2 regions of the Ferdinandcohnia salidurans genome follow, and region 1 is predicted to be linked to the other one. Evidence: riboswitches for the same ligand, from Rfam matches in the RefSeq annotation. Region 1 holds a riboswitch; the other holds the start of a gene.
The links. A riboswitch is a leader RNA that binds a small molecule or an ion and turns the genes downstream of it on or off. The one in region 1 is predicted to bind thiamine pyrophosphate.

Region 1 (8,015 bases):
ACACAACGATAACTACGGCATCAATTTTAGATTTAGATCTAGTTGAGTATGCACAATATAAATTGAAGGTTTCATCAATAGGGGGAATCATCGCTGTTGTGTTATATATCATTGGTGGATTAGTGTTCTAAAAAAGACTAAACATACAAGTTTAGTCTTTTTTTAGGTATTAGAAGTTTCGTTCTTGATATGTTTTGAAGGCGGGATTTTTTAATACGATTCCAACAATGATAAATCCAAAAATAGATCCCACAATTGAGCTGAAAATAAACGAAGGTATGAAACCAAAAATGGCTGCATCCTGTCCAAGAATAAGTGTGGCAATTGGGTAACAAGCTATTGCCCCTAAGAACCCTGTTCCAATTATTTCACCTGTCATTGCCATTGAAGCCTTCCCCGTTTTGGAATATAGGAATGCTGCTAAAAAAGCCCCTATCATACTCCCTGGAAAGGCAAACAAAGAGCCAGTTCCAAGCATGTTTCGAAGTAAGGACACAGAAAAAGCTTGAAGCACGGCATATGCTGGACCTAAGATAACCGCTGACAAGACATTAATAAAGTGCTGCATAGGAAATACCTTTGTGAAGCCTATTGGTATGGCAAATAAATGACTTGTAACTGTTCCGATAGCGACAAGCATTGCTGTTAACGTCATTTTTAGTGTTTTACTCAAGATGAATCCCCCATTACTGATTTAATTCATTACCAAACCGCCGTCAACAATAAGGTTTTGACCTGTTACCCCTTTACCCCAAGGTGATGCAAAGAAAAGAACTGCGTTTGCTACATCTTCTGGTGTTGTTACTTTTTGAAGTGGTGTAGATTCCTTAATCAATTGGAAAACTTCTTCAGATGTTGCAGAACTCGCATCAGTTGTTTGAAGTAATCCTCCAGAAATCATGTTTACGTTTATTCCATATGAACCAAGGTCTTTTGCCATGTTCCGAGTGAATCCTAAAAGTGCTGCCTTGCTTGTGTTGTAATCATGGTAAGCAACAACAGGATTTTGAAAGAGATTCGTACCAATTGTTACAATACGTCCAAAACCAAGTTCCTTCATGTCTGGAAGGGCTGCTTGTGTTGTGTGTAATGCTCCTTTTATTGCTCCTTCGAGTTGTGCGTGAAAATCCTCCCAAGAAATATTTTCTGCGTTCTTTCTTGCGATTGGGTCAAAACGAAAATTGATTAAGGCATTATTTACAACGGTTGTTATAGGTTGATCAAAATAATTTTTCGCTTTAACAAATAGGCTCTTTACTTGTTCACGATTCCTTACATCAGCTTGAATGGCAATCGCATTTTTACCAATTTCTTCTTGTAGAGAACGAGCTTTGTCTTCACTTTGAAAATAGTTAATTACCACCTTTGTCCCTTCATTAGCAAAAGCTTTTACGATTTCCTTTCCTAATCCACGTGCACCACCGGTAACGAGAATAACCTGATTTTGTAGTTTCATTCAAGTAGCCTCCTCATATAGTAAATAAGAACAACGCAAAAAAGCCAGTTCCACATAAATGGACCTGGCTTAAGGTATCAAGAGAAAATGGACATTTTCCACTCTACTTTCCTCCGCCGGTATAATCCGGATCAGGTCCAAAGGGTTAAAAAACGCACGCTTTTCTCTCAGCCCAGTCGGGCACCCCTAGTAGTTTACGAATATTCTTTCTATAAGGATAGTATGTACTTGCAAAAATGTAAAGGTATTTGATGGTTTCAAGATTCTAAGATTCATTATATGGTATAATATGGATAACAGTCTGAATATTCTATTTATAGAAAGGAGTGCTGGGATGTTATTTTACTTAATGATAGCTCTATTTGCAGTAGGAATCGGCGCGGTTGGTTGCGGTATCTTTATGTTTTTTGTGAAAATGGAAAAGAAAAAGGCGTTTATTATAAGTTTAATAGGATTATTCATTATTGTTGTGACCATGAGTTCTGGTAATCTTCGCCCCTCCTATGAGAAAGAAACTTCAATAATTATTCAGGAAGTATCAGTATCATCCGAAAAAAATGGAGATGGAAAGTACAGTTGTAATGTTAGTGATCCTTACTCCGTGTATCAGTTTTATAGCGAAGATAAAAAAGAGGTAGAGGATTTTTGTGCTCAATTTAGTAAAGGTGAAACTTATGAAATCAAATACCAGTTTAAATCTGGTAAGTACACCATTTTAGGAGTGATTAAGTAAAGGCCGGGAAATTCCTGGCCTTAAATATATTTACTACCTTCTCTAACACTTAGCTTTGGCAATGTTGTATCATTTATAAAGTGACGGACTGAATTAGGGTTTGTCTTTGAGTACTCGCGCAAAGCCCAGCCAATTGCTTTTTGGATGAAAAATTCTTTACTATTAGCGTTGGCTTTTATGTATTTGTAGAGGATGGTTTCATTTGTTTCTTCCTTATATTTTAACTGAAAAAGAATGGATGAACGTGTAAGCCATAAGTGTTTCCCAAAAGCCCAACCTTCAATTTTTTCTTCTATTATACTAGGTGTTACTTTAGCTATATTGCCAACTAGATGTGGAGAAAGAACATCGACAGTATCCCACCAGGATTTTGTAATAATGAGATTCTCTATAAAAGGTAAATGGCTACTATCAATCCTTTTAATAGATTTAACTAAGTAATCCTGTGCAGCATATTGGTATTCCCGTTCATCCTTCATCCACAACTGTGTGACAAGTTCAAGATTTAAATCCTGTTTTAAAATACCTGTTTCTTTATAGAAATCACGTGTTAATTGTCTTCTTAAAGGTGTTTTTATCCCAAGGAATGGAAAATGGTTTTTCATATACTTTTGCATCGGTACTGCGTTTTCGGGATTACTATGTTTTTCGAATATCGTAACGAGATGGTTTAAATCGTCCATTGTATTGCTCCTTTAAAAGATTCGATATCCTAATTGTACTTGAAGCTCCTTTTATTACAAAATAAAAAAACTATCTTTTCTATGTAAGAATACGTACGAAAAGACAGTTTTTTGAATTCGTTACTGTTACTGCATTTTAATAGGAGTTACGACTGCAAATAGGTTTTCTGTTGGATTGTTGAGGTTGACTTCAATTACTTTATACCCTTCACTATCCTTGTAATCATTTGTCACTGGTGTTTTAATCTCGTTGCTCATTTTCCGTACTTCCCTTCTAACATTTTTCTCACACAATAAGTAGTATATGATGAGGTTATGAAAATGTGCTTCCTTTTGAAAAAAATTTTTTTCACCTCACAAATTTTATTTAAAGGTTTGTCCATCTAGTAGTTCTTAATAACAGATTTCACCTATATATTGTATTAATAGATTTCATTAAAAGAAAGGTGGTTGCTATATTGATCGAAAATTCATTTTATACACAAGAATTCCATGGACCCTATGAACTATTTAATTTAGGAGATTTCAAACTCGAGGAAGGTGGCATCATTCCAAACTGTCAACTCGCCTATGCTACATTCGGAGAACTTAACGAAGCAAAAGATAATGCTATTGTCATTCCTACTTGGTTTTCTGGTACAAATAAAGCCTATGAACCATATATCGGCGAAGGACGAGCATTGGACCCTTCTAAATACTTTATCGTAATCATTAACCAAATTGGAAATGGTCTTTCAAGCTCACCTCATAACAGCCCTGCTCCAATAAGTATGTCAGATTTCCCAGATGTAAGAATTGCTGATGATGTACGAGCTCAGCATCAATTCCTTACTGAAAAATATGGTATCAATGAAATTGAGTTAGTTGTTGGCGGGTCAATGGGAGCACAACAAACATACGAATGGGCAGTTAGATATCCCGATATGGTTAAACGTGCTGCTCCGATTGCTGGTACTGCCAAGAATACGACACATGATTTCATCTTTACGGATACACTAATCGAAGCGATTACTTCAGATCCCGGCTGGAACCATGGAAACTACAAGTCTTGTACAGAAGTGGTCGACGGATTAAACAGGCATGCTAAAATATGGGCTGTTATGGGACTTAGTACAGAATTTTACAAACAGGAAAAATGGCGTCAATTTGGTGTCAATTCTGTCGATGAATTCGTCAACGGCTTTTTACAGCCACTTTTTGCAGCGATGGATCCAAACGCCCTATTAACAATGGCGTGGAAATGGCAACGAGGTGATGTAAGTCGAATGACAAATGGAAATCTTGAAGTAGCACTTGGAAGAATCCAAGCCAAAACATTTGTTATGCCAATTGATGAAGACATGTTCTTCCCACCGCGTGATTGTGAAGCAGAACAAAAATTGATAGCTAACAGTGAACTTCGTGTAATTAACAGCAATTGTGGTCATTTTGGCTTATTCGGTGCAGATGGTCCTGCCTATTTTGAGCAGATTGATAAACACCTTAATGAACTTTTAGCGACTCCAGTATAACAGAATTTAATTATAGTAAGAGAATCCCGCCATCTACCTGCTAGATGGCTTTTTTTGTTGAGTGCAATGTGTAAAGTAAGCTTAAAAGAGCCATATTAGTATCATAATAAATGGGAAAGGATGGTATTTCATGAAGAAGGATGAACATCTGAAGAATCAGGTACTTTATATCACGAACCCCGCTTATGATGCTTTGCATTCGGAAAATCTGCTTGAGGATCATGATGATGAAATTGATCGTGAACAGTTGTCCCTATTGAATAGAGAATTATAAAATAAAAAAGGAGGACAATTTAGACATTGTTCTCCTTTTGTCATTTAATCAATAGGTGTAATTTCTACATTTAGCACACCGACACTAGGCGCTGCACCCAGTGCTTCAAACGCTTTACGGTGAAGATTGATTCGATTCGCTGGGAACTTCTTCACTTCATCAACAACTGTTACGATGATATCTTGATTCGGGACAAACGAAACATTTCGGATTCGTAAACGTTGGCCACATTTAAAGGGGCTATTTTCTCCTACGGCAACAGTCATGTTGTTATCATAGGACCAACCAATTTCACATTTTGTTGGCGTACCTCCCCATGTCCAAGTGGCCTTACCTAAGATAGTTTCAGGATTTCGATTCCAATCCCACCCATAGTAAGGTGCTGGATACTGTGGTACGTATTGTTGGAAATAATACTCATCATACATATTCCGTGGTTCTAAGTATCCATGACAATAAGGGCAGTAATAACCAGACGTATGTCTTATCATCTCACTTCTACTCCTTTGAAACCATTATTTTACTAATTACTTCGTCTACTTAAATGTATGTTAAACGACTAGTATTGGTTCCTATTAGAGTAATACTTAGGTTTTATCGTTCGAAGTGGTTAAGACACCTTTTTAATTTCCGTCTTCTTGGTTTTGTAAGCGAAACAAATCAAGTAAATCATTCTTATTCGTAACAAGGTCATCTAATGTATATCCATATAGCACATTTATGAAAGCCTGTAATGCTTCGTGTAGGGCTCGTTTTAGTTTACAAGATGGTGAAATGGCGCAATAGCCTCCACCCTCTTTAAAGCATTCAACGATGTTAAAGTCGTCTTCTGTATTCGATACGACTTCCCCGATATTAATCTCCTTTGGATGCTTAGCAAGCTTAAAGCCTCCATTACGCCCTCTAATTGTTTTGATATATTCCAGTTTTCCTAGATGATGAATGATCTTCATTAAATGATTTTTTGATATATTATAAGCTTCCGCAATTTCCTGTATTGTGGTTAATTCTTCGTCTTTTTTCATTGCCAGATACATTAAAACACGAAGTGAATAATCCGTATAATTTGTTAACTTCATTATAAAAAACCCCTTATATTGGTGAGTTCATTATAAGTATAGCATGAAAGTCCTATTTCTACTGTAAATGTGACAACTTTTCAAAAGATGTATTATAAGGGTATCTTTTATTATCACTGTCATTATATTATAAACATGTATTTAAAATATTGGTTTAGGAAAGGACGTTATATCATGCTTAGCCAAAAAACAATTGAAATCGTGAAAAGCACAGTTCCAGTACTAGAAAAATATGGAAAAGATATTACTACTCATTTTTACAAGCGTATGTTCACTAATAACCCTGAATTATTAAATATTTTCAACCATGCAAATCAAAGACAAGGCCGTCAACAAACTGCATTAGCAAACGCAGTTTACGCAGCAGCTGCAAATATTGATAATCTAGCGGCGATTATTCCAGTTGTAAAACAAATTGGTCAAAAACACCGTGCATTAGGAATTCAACCAGAGCATTACCCAATCGTTGGTGAAAATCTTCTTGGCGCAATTAAAGAAGTATTAGGCGATGCGGCAACGGATGAAATCATCAATGCTTGGGCTGAAGCTTATGGTGTAATTGCGGACGCATTCATCGGTGTAGAAAAAGAAATGTATAATGAAGCGAAGGAACAACCTGGTGGCTGGGAAGGTTTCAGAAACTTTGTTGTTGATCGTAAGGTAAAAGAAAGTGAAGTGATTACCTCTTTCTACTTAAAGCCTGAAGATGGAAAAGAAATTGCCTTTTATCAAGCTGGTCAATACTTAACTGTTAAAGTTCAGCCTGAAGGTGATGAATATACTCATATTCGCCATTATAGTCTGTCAGATGCACCTGGAAAAGATTATTACCGTATCTCTGTAAAACGTGAAGAACATGGTGTTGTTTCAAATTTCTTACATCAAGAAATGAATGAGGGCGATGTGATTACTGTAAGTGCACCAGCTGGTGACTTTGTCCTTGAATCAAAAGAAACTCCGGCTATTCTAATTAGTGGTGGTGTTGGATTAACGCCAATGGTCAGCATGTTAAATACGATTGTAGAACAACAACCTGAACGTGAAGTTATGTTCATCCATGGTGCTCTTAACAGTGAAGTTCATGCATTAAAGGATGAGGTTGCAAGCCTTGCGGCAAAACATGATCATGTAAAGAACTTTGTTGCTTACTCTGCTCCTACTGAACAAGATCGTCAGGATATGAATTTCGATAAGGAAGGCTTCATTGACCTTGAGTGGTTAAAAGCAACTGTAGATACAAAGAAAGCAGACTTCTATTTCTGCGGTCCTGTTCCATTCATGAAAATGATGTATCGTTCACTCAAAGAATGGGGAGTTGCATCTGAAAACATTCACTTCGAATTCTTTGGACCAGCAAGTGAATTAGAAGAACCAACTGAAGCAGTAACTGCGTAAGAAAAAATTAGGATCAAGAAGTACACCATATAAAAGGCCATCTAGTATAGTAATCTAGATGGCCTTTTTTTTAGGTCAATGATTCTGTTTTAGACACTTTCTTCTCTTCTGGAATGATCAAATTGAGTATTAATACTGCAATTGCTCCAACAGCTGTACCAGAAGATAGAATGTAGTTTGCAAAATCAGGTACACTGTAAAGAATATCTTTTGGTAGCACAATTGTACCAACCGTTAAAAGAATTGGAACGCCAATTACAATCATATTGCGGTCATCAATTGTAACGTGTTGAATAACTTTAAGACCGTTCATGACAATTGCCACACAGACAACTCCAAAGATACCTTGGATTACTGGTTGAGGAATACAAGTAATGATTGCAGAAAGCTTTGGAATTAAGCCTAAAACAATTAAAATAATCCCTGCTGCAATAATTGCCATACGACTTGCAACACCAGTAATTGCAAGAATACCAGCATTCGAAGAATAACCCGTCACTGGTGTTCCACCAACTAAAGAACCTACAAAACAGCCAATCCCCTCGCCTACAGATCCACGATTCAATCGTTGGTCATCTAACTCTTCACCCGTAACGGTTGAAACAACAAACCATGTACCTGTCGTCTCAATTAGAATAATCATATAAATAAATACCATGGTTAAAATGGCTTGAAGATCAAAAACTGGTTGTCCAAATGGAAAGAAGCTTGGTAATGAGATCCACTTTGCTTCTTTAACAACTGAAAAATCAACATTACCAAAGAATGATGCTGTGATTGTTCCAATTACAATGGCTAAAATAACAGAAACTAAACGGAAAAATGTACCATATCCGGTCTTTTTACGACCGAGTAACATAAAAACCAATAAAACCCCTGCCGAA
Region 2 (8,015 bases), on a different contig from region 1:
AGAAATTATCGAAAACCTATCAGGTAAAGGTAATGTAAAAAACAGCATCGACCAGTTAACGGATGAATTAGTCCAAACGAGAAAAGCAGAGACAACAGAAAAAGAATAATATGAACTGAAAAGCAGCCTACTTAAAAGAGCTGCTTTTCTTTTTGGTGATTTTTTTGCAGAGTGCTATTGCGTCTAGGATAGTGGAAAACAGCAGGACTGAGTCCGAATAAGGGTGTGATTCTGACAAGTACAGAGGAAATCTTCGGGCTTGAGTCTGAATGAGGGTGTGATTCTGACAAGGCTAGAGGAAATCTCCGAGCTTGAGTCTGAATGAGGGTGTGATTGAGACAAGGTCAGAGGAAATCTTCGGGCTTGAGTCCGAATGAGGATGTGATTGTGACAATGCCGGAGGATATCTCCGAGGTCGAGTCCGAATGAGGGTGTGATTCTGACAAAGCCAAAGGAGAAACGCCGAGGTCGAGTCCGAATGAGGGTGTGATTCCGACAAGTCCAAAGTAGAAACTCCAAGCATGAGTCCGAATAAGGGTGTGATTCAGACAAGTACAGAGGAAATCTCCAAGCTCGAGTCCGAAAGAGGGTGTGATTCTGACAAGGCCAAAGGAAATCCACAAGTTTAAGTCCGAATGATAGCATGATTCTGACAAGAACAGTGGAAAACTCCATTATTGAGTCAAAATGAGTGAATGTAATATTCGATAGGATGGGTTAAACTGTAGAAAATGAACATATTAAAACTTTTTAAAACTGAAAGTGAACTTTTTTATGACTTCGTACGTACTATTAGCGAAATATAAAAATAACCAAATCTTCTCGGGGGAGAATTCAATGCATGGATGAAAAGGAACTAATTCGCAGTGCAAAGCGTGGTGACTCACTCGCGTTTGCAATGCTTTTTAAAGAGCATTATCCTTTTTTAGTTAAGTATTTAATAAAAGTTACAATGAAACCTGATATTGCTGAAGACATCGCACAAGAGGCAATGATGAAAAGTATGGAAAAAATCAAAATGTATAACGGTAAAGCAAAATTCTCCTCATGGCTAATAACAATTGCGACGAACTTATACATAGACGATATCCGTAAAAAGAAACGCGAACAAAATTATCAGCAACAGGAGCAAGCATTACGCAAAATGAAGTGGCAATTCGAGAACCAATCTGAGGATTGGAATGATGTTCTTAATGCACTAGGAAGGCTTTCTGATGAAATTCGGATTCCAATTGTTCTCAAACATTATTATGGGTATTCGTATGAAGAAATCGCTGATATGCTTCATATCGCCATTGGTACTGTTAAATCAAGAATACATAATGGAATCCATACAGTAAGAAAGGAGCTGAAACCTCATGAAGAAAAACAAGCTAGTCCTACTAAACAACAAACAACAACATGAAGAGGATAAAGAAACGATTCAAGATATAAATGAAGCTCTTACTAAAATAGATCATCATTACTCGGTTTTCACTCCGGACCTACAAGTATTTGAACAAATGGTTGCAATTGAACAACAAAAACAAAAGAAGAAATTTAGAAGAGATTTAACCGCATTTATATTGGTTGCTCTATTCTTGATGACATGTCTAATATCCGCATTCTTCCAGCTACCGCTAGTATTTATCATCATTCAAGGCATTGCAACTATTAGCTTGCCAGTATATAGCTTCTTTCGTTATCGAAAACGGGTGATTGTCCATGAATACGAATAATACCCTGCTTTTATTAGTAGTTGTGATTATCGTACTTATTCAAGGTTTGTGGCTATTTTTAGATGCAAGAAAGCGGGGACATAATTATTGGTTTTGGGGAATATGGGGATTAATTCAAACACCGATGCCCCTTGTTTGTTATTTCATTTTTGCTAGAAAAATTTATCGACGTAAAGCAGGTAGGGAATGATGAGGGATATTGCAAAATATATTGTATTAATGATAGCCATTGTAGGACAAATCGTAGGAATTGTATTTTTGTTCATTGATATTTCAAAGGCACTGACATTCTATGCCTTTTACATGGTTGCCATTATTCTATTATTCGCCCTATTAGTATGGGAACGAAAACGAGAGAAAGAGGAGGATGACGAAAATGATTATCGTGACTACTGATTTTGTACCTGGCAAAGAAGTAAAAGAACTAAAAGGATTTGTAAGAGGGGGGACAGTTCAGTCAAAGCACATTGGAAAAGACATTATGGCTGGATTAAAGACAATTGTTGGAGGAGAAATCTCCGATTATACTGAAATGCTGGAAGAAGCCCGCCAAAAAGCAATTGGTCGAATGGTGGAAGATGCAAACGCAAAAGGAGCAAATGCAGTAATCGGGATGCGATTGCAAACCTCAGCTGTTATGCAAAATGCATCTGAAATTATTGCATATGGAACAGCAGTTTATGTAGAGTAACAAGTAAACCTTAAAAAAGCCTTGATAATTATTTCCAACATGTTATGATTGGAAATAAGAAAAATTGCATAAATAATTGTAATTCCACTAGGGGTGCCTTTAAAAAAGGTAAATGTATGGATGGGTTTATACCTTTAAATCGTTTACTTTAAGGCTGAGATTGAGGATTGATTTTTCATAACCTTGAGACCCTTAGAACCTGATCTGGTTGATACCAGCGTAGGGAAGTGGGTAGACGGGTCTCTTTATTTTTTATATGTCTAAATCCAAACCACTTTCTTTACGTTGTTAAAGAAGGTGGTTTTTTATTTTGTAAATAACAGTAAAGCGAGGAGAAATGAACATGTTATTTTCAGAAGAAATACGTAAAGAGGCAAACCATATTTGGGAGGCAAGTTTTGATCATCCATTTGTCAAAGGAATTGGAGACGGTACATTACCAATTAAATGTTTTCGCTACTATGTCATGCAGGATGCCTATTACCTAACTCATTTTGCAAAAGTGCAGTCTTTAGGTGCAGCAAAGGCAGAGGACTTACATACGACAAACCGACTTGCTATTCATGCTCAAGGAACTTACGAGGCCGAACTAGCACTGCATAAAAGTTTTTCGGAGAGACTTGAGATTACGGAGGAAGAAAGAAAAACCTTTAAACCTGCACCGACAGCATATGCATATACATCACACTTGTATAGAGCCGCTTATTCTGGCCATTTGGGTGATATAATTGCTGCTTTATTACCTTGCTATTGGCTATATTATGAAATTGGTGAAAGACTTAAAGATTGCAAACCAGAAGAGCCGATTTACCAGGAGTGGATTGCGGCGTATGGTGGGGACTGGTTTAAAGAACTAGTAGAAGAACAGATTGATAGAGTAAATAAATTAGCAGAAAAAGCGACGCAAGAAGATCGAGACCGTATGAAAGAACATTTTATGATTAGCAGTCAATATGAGTACTCCTTTTGGGAAATGGCGTACCAATTAGAAAACTGGCCTATTCTAGCAAAAATGTCTGTATGAACAAAAGAGAAAAGGAGAGGTATAAATGAGCAAAGGGTTAAAACTAACTGATATTTTGGTTACGATCGTAATCGCCATTGCATTCGGGATTGTTTATATTGTTTGGGGTTCTTTATATTATGTTGTAAAGCCCATTGGGCTACATGCCGACCAATTAATCTATGGAATGTGGTTTATTGCAGCGCCTGTTGCGTATCTTGTGATTCGTAAACCGGGTGTTGCCTTACTGGCAGAAATTGCAGCTGCCTCAGGTGAATTTATTTTAGGGTCTCCATGGGGCCTAACCGTTCTGCTGTACGGTGTTGTACAAGGGCTGTTTGCTGAAGCAGTGTTTATGCTATTTCGATATAAAAAATATAATATTGCTGTGGTCGTCTTGGCAGCTATAGCTTCTTGTCTAGGGTCAGTAATAATGGATTTTGCATATGGAGAAATAGGTGACTTAGCTGCATGGAATCTCATTTTGTTCCTAGTTGCTAGATTCGTAGGTTCCATCTTGTTTGCCGGTGTATTTGCTTACTATCTAGTAAGTGCGTTGGAAATGACAGGAGTAACAAAACTTGTACGCCCACTATCCAGCAGTGATTTTGATGCACTAGATCAAAAATAAAAGGGGTCGAATATGGAATCAATTGCCTTTGTAGAAAACCTTCGTTTAACATTTCCTGGAGATAAGTCCTTGCTTTTTAAGGACTTATCTTGCCATATTAAAAAAGGAGAGAAGATATTAATTCTCGGACCTTCAGGATGTGGGAAATCGACAATCCTTCAAGTATTAAGCGGGATTATTCCAAACTCAATAGAATTACCAATGAAGGTAAATAAGTTACAGATTCCCAAAGAATGGGGCTATGTTTTTCAGGATCCTGATTCACAGTTTTGCATGCCATATGTTGATGAAGAACTTGCATTTGTTTTAGAAAATCTACAAATTCCTAGGGAGCAAATGGACGAACGGATAAAAAGTCTGTTAGAGCAAGTTGGATTAGATTTAGAAGATTTCCACACAAACATTCAAACTTTGTCTGGAGGCATGAAACAACGTTTAGCCATAGCATCTGTCTTGGCATTAGAGCCGGATGTATTATTTTTAGATGAGCCTTCATCCATGCTTGATCCACTGGGTACAAAGGAAATTTGGGAAGTTATAAGAAATGTTGTGGAGGATAAAACAGTAGTCATCGTAGAGCACAAACTAGACCACGTCCTTCCAATTGTTGATCGAATTATCCTTTTTAATGAATCTGGAGAAATCATTGCTGATGGTTCAAAAGCTGAAATTTTTTCTAGCTATAAAACACTCATCAAAGAGCAAGGTATTTGGTATCCGGGGGTCTGGGAGCACTTTATTCAAGACTTTAAATGGATGGAATATGTAAATACAGAAGGTTTTAATCATCCATCTATTCGCCTTGAGGAATTTAAGGGATATAGACAGAAAAAGGAAAAAATATATGTGAACGATGTTCAAGTCCATGAAGGAGAATGGATTGTGGTCAAGGGGAGAAATGGTGCTGGGAAAAGTACCCTGCTTCACTCTCTAATGCAATTCATTCAAACAAAAGGTCACTATTCATTTTTTGGAGAAGTAGTTACATCTTCAAAGAAGCTCGATCAACTCATGACCTTTGTATTTCAAAACCCTGAGCTTCAATTTGTAACAAACTCTGTTTATGAAGAAATTGCGTATTCATTAAGAATTGATAAACGAAATGAACGAGAAATATCTGAGACTGTAGAGGAACTACTTCGAATCTTTCACCTCATAGAGCATCAAAATAAACATCCTTACCAATTATCTATGGGGCAAAAAAGAAGATTAAGTGTAGCAGCCTCAATTGTAAGAGATCAGCAAATTCTTCTACTAGATGAGCCTACATTTGGACTTGACTCAAAAAATACGTTTGCACTTCTTTCTTTACTAGAAGATTATAGACAAAAGAACAAAACGATCATAATGGTTACACATGATGAAAAAATTGAAGAGTATTTTGCGACTAGAAGCTGGACCATTGAGAATGGGAGATTAATCAAAGATCAATTGCTGAATCGGGCAAAAGTAAATCTTAGTCTCGTGCAAGTGTAATCAGGGAAAGGAATTTACTCATGGAAATTTTAAGTAAAGATACATGGCTACATCGAATAAATCCAAGTATAAAGCTGTTCGTGCTAGTCAGTTTATGTATTGCAGTATTATTCATCGATACTCTTCATCTACTTATTCATACCTCATTGGTCGTATTTATCTTATTTTTTGGATTCACTGGACATTCATTTAAACGAATCATACTATTTACTTTACCATTTTTGCTTATTTTTCTTTCAACCTCATCATCTATGATTCTATTTGGTAAAGGAGAGACGGTACTTTTTAAGTTGGGACTCATTACAATATCAGAGGAAAGCATTTATAAAGGATTAGTTGTTGGTTTTAGAGGAATTATATTTGCGGGTCTAGGCTTAACGTTCGCTTTAACTACACGTCCCGTTTTTCTGTTTTATTCGTTGATGCAGCAACTAAAGTTGCCACCTAAATATGCATATAGCTTTATGGCTGGACTACGATTGATTCCCATTATGATGGAGGAGTTCCAAACGATTCAAAATGCCTTGCGCGTTCGTGGGATTGAACACCAAAAAGGGATTCGCTCTATCTTTTTTAAACTAAAAGCATATTCGATTCCGTTATTATCACAAAGTATTAGACGTGCACATCGGATTGCAGTTGCAATGGAGGCAAAGCGCTTTTCGAACCAAAAAGATCGTACCTTTTACTATGAACTGACTCTTTCTAAGTATGATTTGATTTTTATTCTTTATTTCGTGATTATGTTAAGTCTTGGCTATTATTTCTCCAGTCCATTATTTTTAATATAGAAGTCCCGTTACTTCATGGAAAGGAACTAGATGTGTTACGATAATTTCAAGCTAAAGATAAAATATTATTTAGGATACACATGAGTTTGAGGGAAGGAATGATGTGGGGTGACTGAACGCTATTCTCGTCAAGAGTTATTTACTCCAATTGGATTGGAAGGACAAAAGAAGATTAGAAGTAAGCATGTATTAATCGTAGGTGCTGGTGCACTTGGTACGGGCAGCGCAGAGGGACTGGTTCGTGCCGGAATTGGAAAGTTAACAATCGTGGACCGGGACTATGTGGAGTGGACAAATTTACAAAGACAGCAATTATATAGTGAAGAAGATGCAGTCAATCGTATACCAAAAGCAGTTGCAGCAAAACAACGCTTAGAAAAAATAAATTCAGAGGTCGATATTCGGGCTCATGTCATGGATGTTTCTATTCAAGAGATTGAAAATCTCATTGATCATGTTGATTTAATAATCGATGCTACCGACAATTTTGACATAAGAATGCTCTTAAATGATGCTTCACAAAAATATAAGATCCCTTGGATCTACGGGGCATGCGTAGGGAGCTATGGTATTAGTTATGCAATCCTACCTGGTCAAACACCTTGTCTGCATTGCCTCTTAGAAACTGTACCGATGGGAGGACTAACATGTGATACGGTGGGAATCATCAGCCCAGCTGTACAGATGGTGGTAGCCTATCAGGTAACCGAAGCTCTCAAAATATTGGTTGATGATTACGATGCGTTACGGAATAAATTAGTTTCATTTGATTTATGGAAAAATCAACATACCGCAATTAAGGTTGATCGTGTGAAAAAGGAAAGCTGTCTTTCTTGTGGAACAAATCCAACCTATCCTTTTTTATCCTATGAAAATCAAACAAAGTCAGCTGTTTTATGTGGAAGGGATTCTGTTCAAATACGACCTAGTGAAAAAATCGAAAGAGATTTACATTCTCTTGCCGAACTTTTATCCGCCCAAGGAGGCAAAGTCGAAAGAAACCCATACTTACTATCATTTCAAAAAGGGCAAAACCGAATGGTCATTTTCAAAGATGGACGTGTTCTCATTCATGGAACAAAGGATGTATCAGAAGCTAAAAGCCTTTATCATCGATATTTGGGATAATTTCAAATTGAGAAACTTGTCGAAAAACTAGTGATTGACAATAACATGTCCACGGTGGTAATCTAACAAAGTATTAAGACTACTATAAAATGGAAGGGAGGGTAACGAAATGAAAAAGCTAAAGATTATTCCAATTAACTTTATACAATTCGTGACCCTTCCTATTGTAAATATAGTTTGATAATCCACGATTATCAAAATTAAGTTTTTCACAAAGGATACACAGGTCACGCTATGCGGACGTGTGTTTTTATGTGCTTTTTTAGGGCATATCGCGCTTGCGCCGGTATGCCCTTTTTGTGCCTTTTTGGGTACAACAACCACAAGGTTGTTTACTATAAAAATACTAAAAGAATAAGTGTTCAAAAGGAGGATGAAGAGGACCGCGTCGACAAAAACGCCACGTCCTGTGGCATTGTCGACACTAGCACGTCCTATGCGTCGAAATTTCAGGCGACGCAGCTTTGAGTACCGGAGCGAGGCAACTGCTTGAGTTAACATCCATGCAGCCCTGCGCTGAGGAACTGACTTCGAGAATAAACTAGCAGACGCAAGCGCATGTCCTAGTAATTATCCA

Region 2: another riboswitch for thiamine pyrophosphate. It lies ahead of tenA (thiaminase II); the one in region 1 lies ahead of ACFSFW_RS05480 (3-oxoacyl-ACP reductase).

What each region holds. Positions count from the first base shown of each region.
Region 1 covers NZ_JBHUEK010000007.1:519,921-527,935, forward strand. The annotation lists gene ACFSFW_RS05470 (Na+/H+ antiporter NhaC family protein) at 1-131, shown strand, start outside; gene thiW (energy coupling factor transporter S component ThiW) at 170-673, opposite strand; gene ACFSFW_RS05480 (3-oxoacyl-ACP reductase) at 695-1,456, opposite strand; TPP riboswitch at 1,548-1,654, opposite strand; gene ACFSFW_RS05485 (hypothetical protein) at 1,791-2,189, shown strand; gene ACFSFW_RS05490 (DNA alkylation repair protein) at 2,210-2,872, opposite strand; gene ACFSFW_RS05495 (hypothetical protein) at 2,999-3,130, opposite strand; gene ACFSFW_RS05500 (alpha/beta fold hydrolase) at 3,331-4,383, shown strand; gene ACFSFW_RS05505 (hypothetical protein) at 4,514-4,657, shown strand; gene ACFSFW_RS05510 (RlpA-like double-psi beta-barrel domain-containing protein) at 4,702-5,148, opposite strand; gene ACFSFW_RS05515 (RrF2 family transcriptional regulator) at 5,281-5,736, opposite strand; gene hmpA (NO-inducible flavohemoprotein) at 5,911-7,131, shown strand; gene ACFSFW_RS05525 (uracil-xanthine permease family protein) at 7,202-8,015, opposite strand, start outside.
Region 2 covers NZ_JBHUEK010000026.1:123,561-131,575, forward strand. The annotation lists gene floT (flotillin lipid rafts scaffold protein FloT) at 1-109, shown strand, start outside; gene sigY (RNA polymerase sigma factor SigY) at 842-1,405, shown strand; gene ACFSFW_RS18800 (YxlC family protein) at 1,359-1,718, shown strand; gene ACFSFW_RS18805 (sigmaY antisigma factor component) at 1,705-1,908, shown strand; gene ACFSFW_RS18810 (hypothetical protein) at 1,905-2,114, shown strand; gene ACFSFW_RS18815 (YbjQ family protein) at 2,095-2,409, shown strand; TPP riboswitch at 2,489-2,652, shown strand; gene tenA (thiaminase II) at 2,753-3,433, shown strand; gene ACFSFW_RS18825 (ECF transporter S component) at 3,459-4,043, shown strand; gene ACFSFW_RS18830 (ABC transporter ATP-binding protein) at 4,056-5,519, shown strand; gene ACFSFW_RS18835 (energy-coupling factor transporter transmembrane component T family protein) at 5,540-6,310, shown strand; gene ACFSFW_RS18840 (thiazole biosynthesis adenylyltransferase ThiF) at 6,419-7,438, shown strand.